3 regions of the Clostridium sp. TJA032 genome follow, and region 2 is predicted to be linked to each of the others. Evidence: a T-box and tRNA genes for the amino acid it is inferred to sense, from the RefSeq annotation. Region 2 holds a T-box; the other regions hold tRNA genes.
What was found. A T-box is a leader RNA that pairs with one kind of tRNA and senses whether it is charged. The one in region 2 lies ahead of thrS (threonine--tRNA ligase), so its partner is inferred to be a tRNA-Thr.

Region 1: it encodes a tRNA-Thr, which carries the amino acid that the T-box ahead of thrS (threonine--tRNA ligase) is inferred to sense. The anticodon was not compared.
Region 3: it encodes a tRNA-Thr, which carries the amino acid that the T-box ahead of thrS (threonine--tRNA ligase) is inferred to sense. The anticodon was not compared.

The regions. Positions count from the first base shown of each region.
Region 1 is NZ_JBZEFB010000001.1:1,475,687-1,480,338, reverse strand. It holds gene AC4FRL_RS06860 (peptidoglycan DD-metalloendopeptidase family protein) at 1-176, shown strand, start outside; gene spoIIID (sporulation transcriptional regulator SpoIIID) at 245-496, shown strand; gene mreB (rod shape-determining protein MreB) at 587-1,624, shown strand; gene yyaC (spore protease YyaC) at 1,662-2,189, opposite strand; gene AC4FRL_RS06840 (hypothetical protein) at 2,348-2,986, shown strand; tRNA gene AC4FRL_RS06835 (tRNA-Thr) at 3,146-3,221, shown strand; tRNA gene AC4FRL_RS06830 (tRNA-Tyr) at 3,227-3,312, shown strand; tRNA gene AC4FRL_RS06825 (tRNA-Val) at 3,317-3,392, shown strand; tRNA gene AC4FRL_RS06820 (tRNA-Thr) at 3,415-3,490, shown strand; tRNA gene AC4FRL_RS06815 (tRNA-Tyr) at 3,496-3,581, shown strand; tRNA gene AC4FRL_RS06810 (tRNA-Thr) at 3,605-3,680, shown strand; tRNA gene AC4FRL_RS06805 (tRNA-Tyr) at 3,686-3,771, shown strand; SAM riboswitch class I at 3,844-3,948, shown strand; gene metK (methionine adenosyltransferase) at 4,180-4,652, shown strand, end outside.
Region 2 is NZ_JBZEFB010000003.1:85,345-89,996, forward strand. It holds gene AC4FRL_RS08700 (SGNH/GDSL hydrolase family protein) at 1-1,000, opposite strand, end outside; tRNA gene AC4FRL_RS08705 (tRNA-Lys) at 1,154-1,229, opposite strand; tRNA gene AC4FRL_RS08710 (tRNA-Gly) at 1,236-1,309, opposite strand; tRNA gene AC4FRL_RS08715 (tRNA-Gly) at 1,315-1,389, opposite strand; tRNA gene AC4FRL_RS08720 (tRNA-Gly) at 1,415-1,488, opposite strand; tRNA gene AC4FRL_RS08725 (tRNA-Leu) at 1,497-1,580, opposite strand; T-box leader at 1,808-2,012, shown strand; gene thrS (threonine--tRNA ligase) at 2,088-4,019, shown strand; gene AC4FRL_RS08735 (M3 family oligoendopeptidase) at 4,120-4,652, opposite strand, start outside.
Region 3 is NZ_JBZEFB010000004.1:164,523-169,174, forward strand. It holds gene AC4FRL_RS10170 (M23 family metallopeptidase) at 1-708, opposite strand, end outside; gene AC4FRL_RS10175 (DnaD domain protein) at 956-1,969, shown strand; gene AC4FRL_RS10180 (ATP-binding protein) at 1,962-2,939, shown strand; tRNA gene AC4FRL_RS10185 (tRNA-Thr) at 3,052-3,127, opposite strand; tRNA gene AC4FRL_RS10190 (tRNA-Asp) at 3,131-3,207, opposite strand; tRNA gene AC4FRL_RS10195 (tRNA-Val) at 3,220-3,295, opposite strand; tRNA gene AC4FRL_RS10200 (tRNA-Glu) at 3,302-3,376, opposite strand; tRNA gene AC4FRL_RS10205 (tRNA-Asp) at 3,382-3,458, opposite strand; tRNA gene AC4FRL_RS10210 (tRNA-Val) at 3,473-3,548, opposite strand; tRNA gene AC4FRL_RS10215 (tRNA-Glu) at 3,555-3,629, opposite strand; tRNA gene AC4FRL_RS10220 (tRNA-Asp) at 3,637-3,713, opposite strand; tRNA gene AC4FRL_RS10225 (tRNA-Val) at 3,727-3,802, opposite strand; tRNA gene AC4FRL_RS10230 (tRNA-Glu) at 3,807-3,881, opposite strand; gene AC4FRL_RS10235 (hypothetical protein) at 4,093-4,647, opposite strand.

The sequences.
Region 1 (4,652 bases), on a different contig from region 2:
AAGTTAAAGAAGGGGATGTGGTTAAAAAAGGTGATGTTATAGGTAAGATTGGAAAAACAATTCAAAATAATCCAAGTGATAGAGTTTCAGAAAATTACTTAATGTTCCATATGGAAAATTCTAAAGAACCAGTAGACCCTCAAAAATATTTAAAAGATGTTCCTGTAAAGGAATAAAAAATACATAATCAGCTGCTTTAATTTTAGCAGCTGATTTAATAAAAAAGATTAAGGAGGAATGGTTCTTGAAAGATTATATTGAGGAAAGAGTGTTAGAGGTAGCTCAATACATTATTTATTCAAGAGCTACAATAAGAAAAACAGCTAAGGTTTTTGGAGTTAGTAAAAGTACTATACATAAAGATATGACTGAAAGATTACCAAAGATAAATCCAGATATAGCAGAGGAAGCTAAAAGTATATTAGATTTAAATAAGGCAGAAAGACATATAAGAGGTGGAAAAGCAACTAAATTAAAATATAAAGTTGTTGAATGATGAAAATATTCCTTATATAATAAAAGTTAGTATTTATGTATAATGTTATAGAAAATAATAATTATTATTATATATTAGGGAGTTGTAAATATGTGGTTTTGGAAAAACAGTACAGACATGGGTATAGACCTTGGAACAGCAACTGTTCTTGTCTATATGAAGGATAAAGGTATAGTCTTAAAAGAGCCCTCAGTAGTTGCTATAGATAAAAACAAAAATAAGGTTTTAGCTGTTGGAGAAGCTGCAAGACAAATGATTGGAAGAACACCTGGAAATATAGTTGCACTTAGACCTATGAGGAATGGGGTTATATCAGATTATGAAATGACTGAAGCTATGCTTAAATATTTCATAAAAAAAGGTGTTGGAAATAGAAGAATATCAGCACCTAAAGTTATGATTTGTATTCCTTGTCAAGCAACAGAAATAGAGAAGAGAGCTGTTATAGATGCAGCAAAAAATTCAGGAGCTAAAGATGTTTACCTTATAGAAGAACCATTAGCAGCTGCTATAGGAGCAGGTTTAGATATATCTAAAGCAAGTGGACATATGGTTGTTGATATAGGTGGAGGTACAGCAGATATAGCAATAATTTCTCTTGGAGGAATTGTTATAAGAGAGTCTGTAAAAGTAGCTGGTGATAAATTTGATGAAGCTATAATAAAGTTTGTAAGAAATAAATATAAGCTTATGATTGGTGAAAGAACAGCAGAAGAATTAAAAATAAACGTTGCTACAGCAGTAGAAGGAAATAGAAAAGAAACTATGGAAGTTAAAGGAAGAAACCTTATTACAGGACTACCAGGAACTATAAATGTTGATAGTGATGAGCTTAGAATGGCTTTAAAAGATGAAGTTAGCACAATTGGAGAGGCAGTTCATTCTGTTCTTGAAAAAACACCACCAGAATTAGCAGCAGACATAATAGAAGAAGGAATTCTTATGACTGGTGGAGGAGCTTTATTAAATGGACTTGATAGATTTATTGAGGAAAGGACAGGCATTAAGGTTAAAGTAGCAGATGATGCTATAAAATGCGTTGCAGAGGGTACTGGTAAGGTATTAAAGACATTTGAAAAATTAAATATAAGTATGGATAATTTAGAAGTTAAATTGATAGACGAATAAAATTAACTACATATCTCTTAGATTAAGAGATATGTAGTTAATTTTTTTTATTTAAGTTATAGGCTGTAACTAAAGAATCTGCTATAACTTTAGACATATCTAATATAAAATTTAATCTAATAGGTCTAGAAGTAAATGATTCTATATTCTCAGAAGAATCTACTATAGCTATTATAGAAATATTTCCAACACTTCTTAAAGTTTTTCCAACACCTTTTCCAGGATATATTGGCTTAGTTCTAACATGAATTTCTCCAATAGAATTTGCATCACCTAAGCAAGCATCAATTGCTAGTATTTTATGATTAGGATATGCTTTTGAAATTTTATCTATTTCAGTATCTAAATTTAAGGCGTGAATTGGAGATTTTAAAGTTCCAAAAACCTTTAAAGGAAAAGATTTTTCTTTTAATAATGTACCAACCATAGGGCCAAGACAATCACCAATACATTTATCTGTTCCTATACATACTATAATTGTTTTTTCATCTATATGATTTTTAAGGAAATTAGAAATTTTATAATATGATAAGTTATTTTTATAGTAAATTTTCACTTTTTCCAAGGTATCACTATGTCAAAGGCTTAAAACTAGTTTGACATACTCCTTTCTTAATATTTTAAGTTTCTATCAGTTAATTATATGAAGGAAAAAATAGAAATATTAAATCAAGTATAAAAATATTTTATGTGGAAATTATTAAAGAGGAGGTGAAGAAATTTATGAGTAGAAAAGTTTTAAGTATTTTAGTAATAACTTTAACTATTATAACTTTAGGAGTTATTATAAATATTCCGAAGGTAAATAAAGAAAAAATAAAATTGAAAAAAGAAAGTTTAGTACTTAATGAAAATAATAATTTCAATAAAGAAAAAGTAGAAAAAGCACCTTTAAACGAAGAAAAAGTAATTTTGCCAAGTAAAGAAAAAAGTAATATAGAAAAAGATAATTTTATTAAAAAAGATGAAAATAATAAAGTAGAAGAAAATGATAAAAAAGAATTAGAAATAAATAAAGATTCAAATAAAGTTAATGAATTTAAAAATAGTAGTTCAAAGGAAAAAAATAATTCCTTAAAAGAAAATAAAAAGGAAAATATAAAGCTTTTTAAAGTTGATAAGTACTCTATTCCAAGTAAGATAAGTAAGAAGGATAAATTTAAATTATTAAAATTATCTAAGGAGTTATCTATAGATGACTATAAAACTTTATTAAAGCACATAAAAAGAACAGATGAGTTAGAGGCAGCTATTGATATATTTAAAATACTTCAAGAGAAGCTATCCTATAAAGATTTTGAGTATGTAAAAGAATTATTAAATCCTTTTATAAATATATCGCTAATAGAAGAAAAAATATAAGTTAAAAAAGAAGTAAATTGGAGAAAAAAAGAGTAATTTAAAAATAAATTAACATAATATCTTTAAATGGCTTAAAATTGAGTTTGAAATAAAAAGCATAACAATATATACTAAGTCTTGTCGATTGGCGATGAGCCAAGAGATAGAAGTTAAAAATACGCTGGTGTGGCTCAATTGGCAGAGCAGCTGACTTGTAATCAGCAGGTTATCGGTTCAAGTCCGATCATCAGCTCCATAAGTGGTGGAATTCCCGAGTGGCCAAAGGGGGCAGACTGTAAATCTGTTGTCGGACGACTTCGAAGGTTCGAATCCTTCTTCCACCACCAATAAGGTCGCATAGCTCAGCTGGGAGAGCACCTGCCTTACAAGCAGGGGGTCACAGGTTCGATCCCTGTTGCGACCACCATTAAAAATAAAATAATAAATACGCTGGTGTGGCTCAATTGGCAGAGCAGCTGACTTGTAATCAGCAGGTTATCGGTTCAAGTCCGATCATCAGCTCCATAAGTGGTGGAATTCCCGAGTGGCCAAAGGGGGCAGACTGTAAATCTGTTGTCGGACGACTTCGAAGGTTCGAATCCTTCTTCCACCACCAATTAAAAAATAAAATATAAATATGCTGGTGTGGCTCAATTGGCAGAGCAGCTGACTTGTAATCAGCAGGTTATCGGTTCAAGTCCGATCATCAGCTCCAAATGTGGTGGAATTCCCGAGTGGCCAAAGGGGGCAGACTGTAAATCTGTTGTCGGACGACTTCGAAGGTTCGAATCCTTCTTCCACCACCAGCAAGAGACACTTAATTTAGTGTCTCTTTGTTAAAATAATATATTTAAAATAGAATATTTAGTATTTATATACTCTTATCCAGAGAGGTGGAGGGAAACAGGCCCTATGAAACCCGGCAACCAGTGAAATTCACTAAGGTGCCAATTCCGGTAAAGAAATTCTTTACAAGATGAGAGAAGATAAATTTAGTGTATAACTAAAATCTCTTCTTAAGTCTTTAAGAAGAGATTTTTTTATTAAAATCATTTTAAAGGCGCGCATTAAGATGATTTTAATAAACAAAAAATATATTATTTTAAGTCGTGGGAAGATAATAAATATTACTTGTTGAATATATAGGGTTGGATAAATAAAAAATGAAAGGGGTGAATTAGCTATCTTAATATAAGTGTAAGATAGCCTAAATCATGAGAAGATTATTTACATCAGAATCAGTTACTGAAGGACATCCAGATAAAATTTGTGACCAAATTTCAGATGCAGTTTTAGATGCTATATTTGAAAAAGATCCAAATGCAAGAGTTGCTTGTGAAACAGCTGTTACTACAGGATTAGTAGTTGTAATGGGAGAAATAACAACAAACTGTTATGTTGATATTCCTAAAATAGCTAGAGAAACTATAAAAAATATAGGATATGATAGAGCTAAATATGGATTTGACTGTGAAACTTGTTCAGTTATGACTACAATAGATGAGCAATCATCAGATATCGCTATGGGTGTTGATGAAGCTTTAGAATCAAGAGCAGGAGAAAAAATTGATATAGATGCAGTAGGTGCAGGAGACCAAGGAATGATGTTTGGTTTTGCTACTAATGAAACTGAAGAATTTATGCCAGCACCAATAGCTATGGCTCATAGATTATCAAGAAGATTAAC
Region 2 (4,652 bases):
TAGGCTTAAATTTTAAAACAGTATCAGAAAAATTATTTAATATATATTTTATATTAAAATTTTCATTATATAAATTAAGCATAAATCTTTTCTTACTTTCTATAGAACCATCATTTAGTTCCCAGCGCACTCTTTCTTCTAGATATTCAATATAGTTTTTAAAAAATATCCTATCTTCACTAAAACGCTTACTATATATAAATTCAAAAACACTTCCTTTTTCCTCTACTATTATCTTATATATCAATTCTATTTTTCTTTTACTTTCTTCAGAAAAAATATCATAAACATTAAAAGAATTTTCTATAACATACTCTAACTCTTTTACCTTTTCTTTTTTATAAAAGATATGGTCATTTAACAAAGAATCTAAAACATCTTTATCTAAAATGTTTAAGCTATTAAAAATAAATTTAGTAATTTCTAAATGTCCTAACTCATTTGGATGAATATTATCACTTAAAAGTAAGGATTTAATATTTAAATCCTTGTTATAAAGTTCTTCCCAACTTCTATAATGATCTATTAAAAATATATTTCTCTCCTTAGAAATCATTCTTAAAATATCCATATACTCATCAATACTTTTTCTACTAATATCATTATTTATTATATTACTAGTTTGAATAAAAATATTAGCTCCTAAGCTCTCAACTTTTTCTATAATTCTTAATATATTTTTTTTATAAATTTCTAAAGGTACCTTATTTTCTGCACAATCATTCATACCGAGCATAATAAAAACAATATTAGGACTATACTTCTTTATACAATCATCAAAATTTTCTAATATATCTAAGGTTGTAGCCCCAGAAATTCCAGTATTAAAAACACTAATATTAGAATTTTTTCTATTATTAAAATTATTATTTCTTATTAATATCTCTCTAAAATATTCAGTATAACTTCTATATCCCTTAGTATGAAGTGCCCCATGAGTTATACTATCTCCTGTAAAAACAATACTTAAATCTTTATTATTAAATATTTCTTTAAACATAAATTTCCCCCTTTTATATTTAAATATAATTTCTAAAATTAGCAATAATGATATTTAACAACTCTTATATAGTAATTTTAATAAAAACCTACTATTTTTTTCATTAGAAAATTTTATAAAAATAAAAAAAAGCACCCAAAACATGGATGCTTTTGGTGCACCATCAGGGATTCGAACCCTGGACTCCCTGATTAAGAGTCAGGTGCTCTACCAACTGAGCTAATGGTGCATAATTTGGAGCGGGTACCGGGAATCGAACCCGGGTATCCAGCTTGGAAGGCTGGTGTTCTACCATTGAACTACACCCGCATAAGTGGAGCGGAAGACGGGACTCGAACCCGCAACTTTCACCTTGGCAAGGTGACACTCTACCATTGAGTCACTCCCGCATAAAATTTAATATATTATGTAAAGTGGAGCGGGTACCGGGAATCGAACCCGGGTATCCAGCTTGGAAGGCTGGTGTTCTACCATTGAACTACACCCGCTTATAAGTTGGTGCAGGTGAAGGGAGTCGAACCCCCACGCCGTAGGCGCTAGATCCTAAGTCTAGTGCGTCTGCCAATTCCGCCACACCTGCAAACCTATGTTTTTATTATAATATTTTTTAAATTTTATTTCAATATTTTTTTAAAATTATTTTATTAAAAATTTGGATATAATATTTATCTATATTCTATTTTTTTAACATTTAAAATTTTATTTCATTTAAATTATTATATAAAATTAAATTAGAATTTATTTTTATTTTATCCATTGACATACAAAAATAATAAACTTATAATCTTAAGTAAATATTATAAGTTTGTTAACACAATGAAGAGAAGAGTAAACTTTGGTACATTTTCAGAGAGAAGGTACAATAGCTGTGAGTACTTTTAAATGGAATTAGTTGAAAACTAACTCTGAGTGACTCTAATCAAGTCCGTTTAATCACGTTACGATTATTTTAAGAGGTGTTTTTTAACACAAATTGGGTGGAACCACGGGAATATACACTCTCGTCCCTTTTCTATTTAGAAAAGAGACGAGAGTTTTTATTTTTTATGAAAGAATAAAGAAAATTATTTCGAAAGGAGAAATTAATATGATAAAAATTACACTTAAAGATGGTTCAGTAAAGGAAGTAGAAGCTGGATTATCAATTTTTGAAATAGCTCAAAGCATAAGCCAAGGACTTGCAAGAAATGCTTGTTGTGGTATATTAAATGGAAAAGTTGAGGACTTAAGATTTATAGTTAATGAGGATTCCTCATTAGAAATATGTACTTTTGATTCTAAAGAGGGTCAACATGCTTTTAACCATACTGCATCTCATGTACTAGCAGCTGCTGTTAAAAGACTTTTCCCACAAGATAAATTAGCTATAGGACCATCAATAGATAATGGCTTCTATTATGATTTTGATACTGAAAAGCCATTTTCTGCTGACCAATTAAACAAATTAGAAGAAGAAATGAAAAAAATAATAAAAGAAAATCCTGAAATAAAAAGATTTGAACTTCCTAGAAATGAAGCTTTAGAACTTATGAAGGATGAACCTTATAAAGTAGAACTTATAAATGACCTTCCAGAAGATGAAGTAATTTCATTCTATCAAATAGGTGATTTTGTTGACCTTTGTGCTGGTCCTCACTTAATGGCTATTAAACCAATGAAAGCTGTTAAGTTATTAAGATCTACTGGTGCTTACTGGAAAGGTAACGAAAAGAACAAAATGCTTTCAAGAGTATATGGAACTGCTTTCCCTAAAAAATCTGAATTAGATGCATATTTAGAAGCTTTAGAAGAAGCTAAAAAGAGAGACCATAATAAATTAGGTAGAGAACTTGGAATATTTACTACAGATGAAAATGTAGGTCAAGGTCTTCCTCTATTAATGCCAAAGGGAGCTAGAATAATTCAAACTCTTCAAAGATGGATTGAAGATGAGGAACAAAGAAGAGGATACGTTTTAACTAAAACACCTTTAATGGCTAAAAGCGACCTTTATAAAATTTCAGGACACTGGGACCACTATAAAGATGGTATGTTCGTTTTAGGAGATGAAGAAAAGGATAGTGAAGTATTTGCTTTAAGACCAATGACTTGTCCATTCCAATATGCAATATATAATGCAACTCAACATAGTTATAGAGATTTACCAGTAAGATTTGCTGAAACTTCTACTTTATTTAGAAATGAAGCTTCAGGAGAAATGCATGGTCTTATAAGAGTAAGACAATTTACTCTTGCTGACGGACACATAGTATGTACTCCTGAACAATTAGAAGATGAATTTAAAAATACTGTTGATTTAGTTAAATATGTTATGGATACTTTAGGAATCTCTGATGATATTACTTACAGATTCTCAAAGTGGGACCCAAATAATACTGAAAAGTATATAAATGACCCTGAAGCTTGGGAAAACACTCAAAACATAATGAGAGAAATATTAAACCATTTAAATATAGAATTTACTGAAGCTGATGATGAAGCTGCATTCTATGGACCAAAACTTGATATACAATTTAAAAATGTTCATGGAAAAGAAGACACAATAATAACTATTCAAATAGATTTCGCTTTAGCAGAAAGATTTGGAATGTATTATATTGATAAAGATGGAGAAAAGAAACGTCCATATATAATTCATAGAAGTTCAATAGGATGCTATGAAAGAACATTAGCAATGCTTATAGAAAAATACGCTGGTGCTCTTCCAACTTGGATAGCTCCTGTTCAAGCTAAAGTTCTTCCACTATCAGACAAATATGCAGATTATGCAAACGAAGTTGTTGAAGAATTAAGAAGAAGAGGAGTTAGAGTTGAAGCTGACCATAGAGCTGAAAAAATAGGCTATAAGATAAGAGAAGCTAGATTAGAAAGAACTCCTTACATCTTAGTTGTTGGAGAAAAAGAAGCTGAAAATAAAGAAGTTTCTGTAAGAAGTAGAAAAAATGGTGAAGAAGGTGCTATGCCTCTAGCTGATTTTGTAAACAGAATAGTTCTTGAAATAGCTAACAAAGAAAACTAATTAATATAATAAAAAACTTGGAGCATTTCTATAATTTTTTTATAGAAATACTTCCAAGTTTTTTTATTCTAATTTCTATTAAAATTTTATTCTATAACTTTTAAAATTTACTATCATCTATACTTTCTAAGTATTCGTCAACTACTCTAAGAATCTCTTTAATACATCCATCTTCAAAAGGTGATTTTAAATTAGCATATTTTAATAAGCCTAAAAATGTTTTTGTCCCACCTATATTACATAAATTTAAATAATCTTCCCATGCTTTTTCATGATTTTCTCTATCTTTTTTCCAAAATTGAAGTGCACATATTTGTGCTAAAGTATAATCAATGTAATAAAAAGGATCTAAGAATATGTGGTTTTGTTGGAACCACCATCCCCCTCTTTCTAAGAAATCACATTCTCCATAATTTTTATGTGGAAGATATTTTTTCTCTATATTTCTCCATGCCTCTTTTCTCTCCTTTGGAGTAGCTTCTGGATTTTCATATACAAAGTGTTGAAATTCATCAACAGTTATTCCATAAGGTATAAATTTTATTGCATCTCCTAAATGATAAAATTTATATTTATCTGTATCCTCTTTAAAAAATAAATACATAAAAGGCCAAGTAAAGAATTCCATACTCA
Region 3 (4,652 bases), on a different contig from region 2:
ACTTTCATCTCCAAAGCTAGAAGTTATTTCTCCTCCCTTAGTTGGATGATTTAAAAAAGGTACCTTTTCTTCTATTGGATTTTTTATTTTCTTATAAACCTTTGTGTTTTCAGCATTTTTTAAAACCAACTCAGATATTACTTTTCTAGAAACTTCTTTTCCATTTACAAAGTTCACTTTATTTCTAACTTGCTTTTCTCCAACTTTTCCTTCTTTTATAAAATCTTCTTTTAACTTTTCGTCTTTTAATTTTATGACCTCAATTGATGGTGCTATATATTTCATCTCTAAAAACTCTGATTCCATACTTACTTCAACTAAAGGCCTATTTGAAATTTTATTTAAACGAATTATCTCTGACTTTATATCTTCTATAATATTTATTTTTTTATATTGAATAATACTATTTTTTAAATTAATATTATTTTTAACATTTACATCCTTTATAGAAAAATTATAATTTAACAATTCTTTTATATACTCATCTTTTACTAATTCTAAGACCTCTTGAAATTTTTCTTTGCTTTCTATATATCCTATAATCTTATTATTTATAGATAATTCATAAGCCTCTACATAAATGTTAGATATATAAGGCATATTTATAAAAGCAACTCTTCCTAAGCTACCTATATTAGAAAAAGTTTTAGAATAAACATCTAATTTAAAAATAAATATAAAAATAATTAAAGCAAAAAAAGTTTTCAAAAAAAATTTATTCTTTCAATCTAATGAATTCATAATTTTACTCTCCTTAGGTTATAATTTTAAACACTTAAATTAATGTTCCCATTTAAAGAAAAATTATTCATGCTAAGAAAATATTTTTTGCTATTTATAAAAGCATACTTTATTGTTATAGAAAACACACTTTGATATAATTAAACATAGTCTATTTTTTATTGTTCTTATTTTAAAATTAGACTATTTATAAATCTAGAAAGGTGGTTATTTTTTGAGTACTTTTATGTTAAAAAACTCAGCCACTAAGTTTACTCCTGTTAGTAATGTATTTTTAGAAGAATACATGCCTAAAGCTCGTGGAGAATTTATTAAGGTTTATTTATTATTGTTAAAATATAACTTCACAGGAGAACCTGGAGTTAACTCATCAATTTTAGCAACAAACCTAAACCTTTTAGAATCAGATATAATGAATGCTCTTAACTATTGGCATGAAGAAGGTGTTATAAAACTAATTCCTATAGATAAAATGAATAACTTTAAAATAGAATTCTTAGATTTATCAGAAGGGACTCACTCATCAAGTCAAAACTCAGTTGATTTGCTTTCAGCACTTGATGAGAATAATACCAAGGATATGCTAAAAGATATAGAAAAACTTATATGTCGTCCCTTATCAACTAAGGAAATGACAACATATCTTTCTTGGCAAACAGAGCTTAATTTCTCTTCTGAGCTTATATTAATACTAATAGAGTATTGTGTATCTAAGGGAAAAAAAGATGTTAGATACATAGAAACTGTGGCTCTTAGCTGGCACAATGCTGGTATAAAATCAATAGAGGAAGCCCAAGCTTATATAACTAAAACAGAAGATAAATGGGTTAAGATAAGAAAAATTCTAAAATATTTAGGAATCCAAAATACAGAAATAATGAAACCTCAAGAAACTATGATGGAAAAATGGCTTTTAACTTATAATTTTTCTGTTGAATTAATTTGCAAAGCTTGTGATATATGCTTTGAACGCTTAAATAGAGCTGATTTTAAATATATAGATGGTATATTAAGTAAGTGGTTTAAAGATGGTATTAAAACTCTTGAAGATGTAGCAAAAAAAGATGTTAAGAAAAACTCTAATTCTTCAAAAACATTTAGTAGACCTAATATAAATAAGTCATCTGTACATCAAAAGAAACCTGCTAGGCCAGTAAATTTCACGCAAAGAGATTATGACTATGAAGAATTAGAAAAAGAATGGTTGGGATGTGATTTAAGTGATTAAAGGCTATAAATCAAAATTAATGGATATTTATGAAAATACACGATATAATGAAAAATTAGAATTACAAAAAAGAAGAAACGAAATAAAACAAACTTTACCAGAAGTTTTAGATTATGAAAAAGAAATAGGAAAACTATCCTTAAAACTTTCTATCTTAGCTTTAAATAATTTAGACGAATCTAAATTTAATGATTTGAAAAATAAAATTCAACGTTTAGTAAAAAATAAAGAGAATTTACTTCTTGAAAATAATTATCCAAAAAATTTTTTAGAATTACATTACAAATGTCCTAAATGTAAAGATACAGGTTATATAGGTTTACAAAAATGTAGTTGCTATCAAAATAATCTTATAAAGATATATTATAAAAACTCACATATGGAAGATGCATTAAAAGAAAATAATTTTTCTAAATTTGATTTAAATCTATTTTCTCCAATACGTGATGAGAATAATTCTATGTCTCCTAGAGAAAATATGCAATGGATAAGGACTCAACTCGAACAACATTACTTAAAAGATTTTAATTTACATAATAAAAATCTTTTTTTATATGGTAAACCTGGTACAGGAAAAACATTTATCACGTATTGTATTTCTAAATATTTATTAGATAATGGATTCTTTGTAGTCTATAGAACAGCAGATGAATTAATGCAAAATCTCAAAGATATAAGATTTAATAATAATTCAGAGTTAGAAGATTTATTAATTAATTGTGATTTATTAATTATAGACGATTTAGGTAGTGAACAAATTACTGACTTTTCTACTACAGAATTATTTTCTATATTAAATAAAAAATTACTATTAAATAAAAAAATGATTATATCAACTAACTTAAATGTCGAAGAATTAAGCCAGTATTATGCTGAAAGAATAATGTCTAGAATTATAGGTAATTTTACTCCATTTAAAACTTATGGTGTAGACATAAGAAAAACTAAAAAACTAAAAAATAAAAAATAAAAAATGCACCTTATCTTCCTTAAAAGATAAGGTGCATTTTTAGCATAAATAAATTAAACTTTTATTCTATTACAGAATAAAAAAAGAACTTCAGTTAAACTGAAGTTCAATTTGGAGCTGATGATCGGACTTGAACCGATAACCTGCTGATTACAAGTCAGCTGCTCTGCCAATTGAGCCACACCAGCATATGGCGACTCAGAAGGGGCTCGAACCCTCGACCTCCGGCGTGACAGGCCGGCACTCTAACCAACTGAGCTACTGAGCCATTAAAAGTTTATGGTGGTCGCAACAGGGATCGAACCTGTGACCCCCTGCTTGTAAGGCAGGTGCTCTCCCAGCTGAGCTATGCGACCGTAATATGGTGACCCCTAGGGGAATCGAACCCCTGTTACCACCGTGAAAGGGTGGTGTCTTAACCGCTTGACCAAGGGGCCAAAACTGGCGACTCAGAAGGGGCTCGAACCCTCGACCTCCGGCGTGACAGGCCGGCACTCTAACCAACTGAGCTACTGAGCCATTAAAAACTTTTATGGTGGTCGCAACAGGGATCGAACCTGTGACCCCCTGCTTGTAAGGCAGGTGCTCTCCCAGCTGAGCTATGCGACCGTAATATGGTGACCCCTAGGGGAATCGAACCCCTGTTACCACCGTGAAAGGGTGGTGTCTTAACCGCTTGACCAAGGGGCCAAAAATGTGGCGACTCAGAAGGGGCTCGAACCCTCGACCTCCGGCGTGACAGGCCGGCACTCTAACCAACTGAGCTACTGAGCCATTAAAAGTTTTATGGTGGTCGCAACAGGGATCGAACCTGTGACCCCCTGCTTGTAAGGCAGGTGCTCTCCCAGCTGAGCTATGCGACCATGTTGGTGACCCCTAGGGGAATCGAACCCCTGTTACCACCGTGAAAGGGTGGTGTCTTAACCGCTTGACCAAGGGGCCACATTAACTCTTAAAACCACATCATTTTGACCAGTTTTAGCTTTAAACTAAATTTGTTTATTTTGTTTTTGTCTTTCGCTCTTGGCGACCTGACAAGGTCTATAATACCCAAAAATTAAAGTTATGTCAACAGTTTTTTTAGTTATTTTAAGCTATTTATAGCTATTTAATAAAATTATTTTTCAATTTCTCTATTTTACTCAAAATTACTCTATTTTTCTATTTTTTTGACTATTTTTTTATATATACTTAATTGTCTTTCTCTCCAATTTATTTGATTATTTAATTTTTCTATATTAAAATAGCACATTTCAATGAATTCTGTATCTTCTAGAACCTTTATATTAAATTTATAGCTATTTTCTTTAAAATTTCTTCCACTTGCTTCAATTTTTATGGGATATCTCCCATTTAAATACACAAGTATATCTTTATCCCAAAAGCCCTTTCTACTTGTTATTTTAGTAAAATCATTTAAAACCACTAAAGAATTTACCTCTTCTATAGCTTCCTCTATAGAATCTATTATCCCTTTATAAAATAAAGCTGAAGTACCTCTATTTATTTTTATTTTTAACAAATCAGTATGTTTTTTAATTATCTCATCAACCTCTCCCTCTGAAACTAATTCTCCATCAATCATTTTAAATGTTTTTATTCCTGAATTATTATTATAATCTACTACAACTTGGTCATAATTCATTCTTCTTATTTTTAATTCTGTATTATATCCTTCTAAGATTTCATTTGTAATTTTAAATTTCATAAATA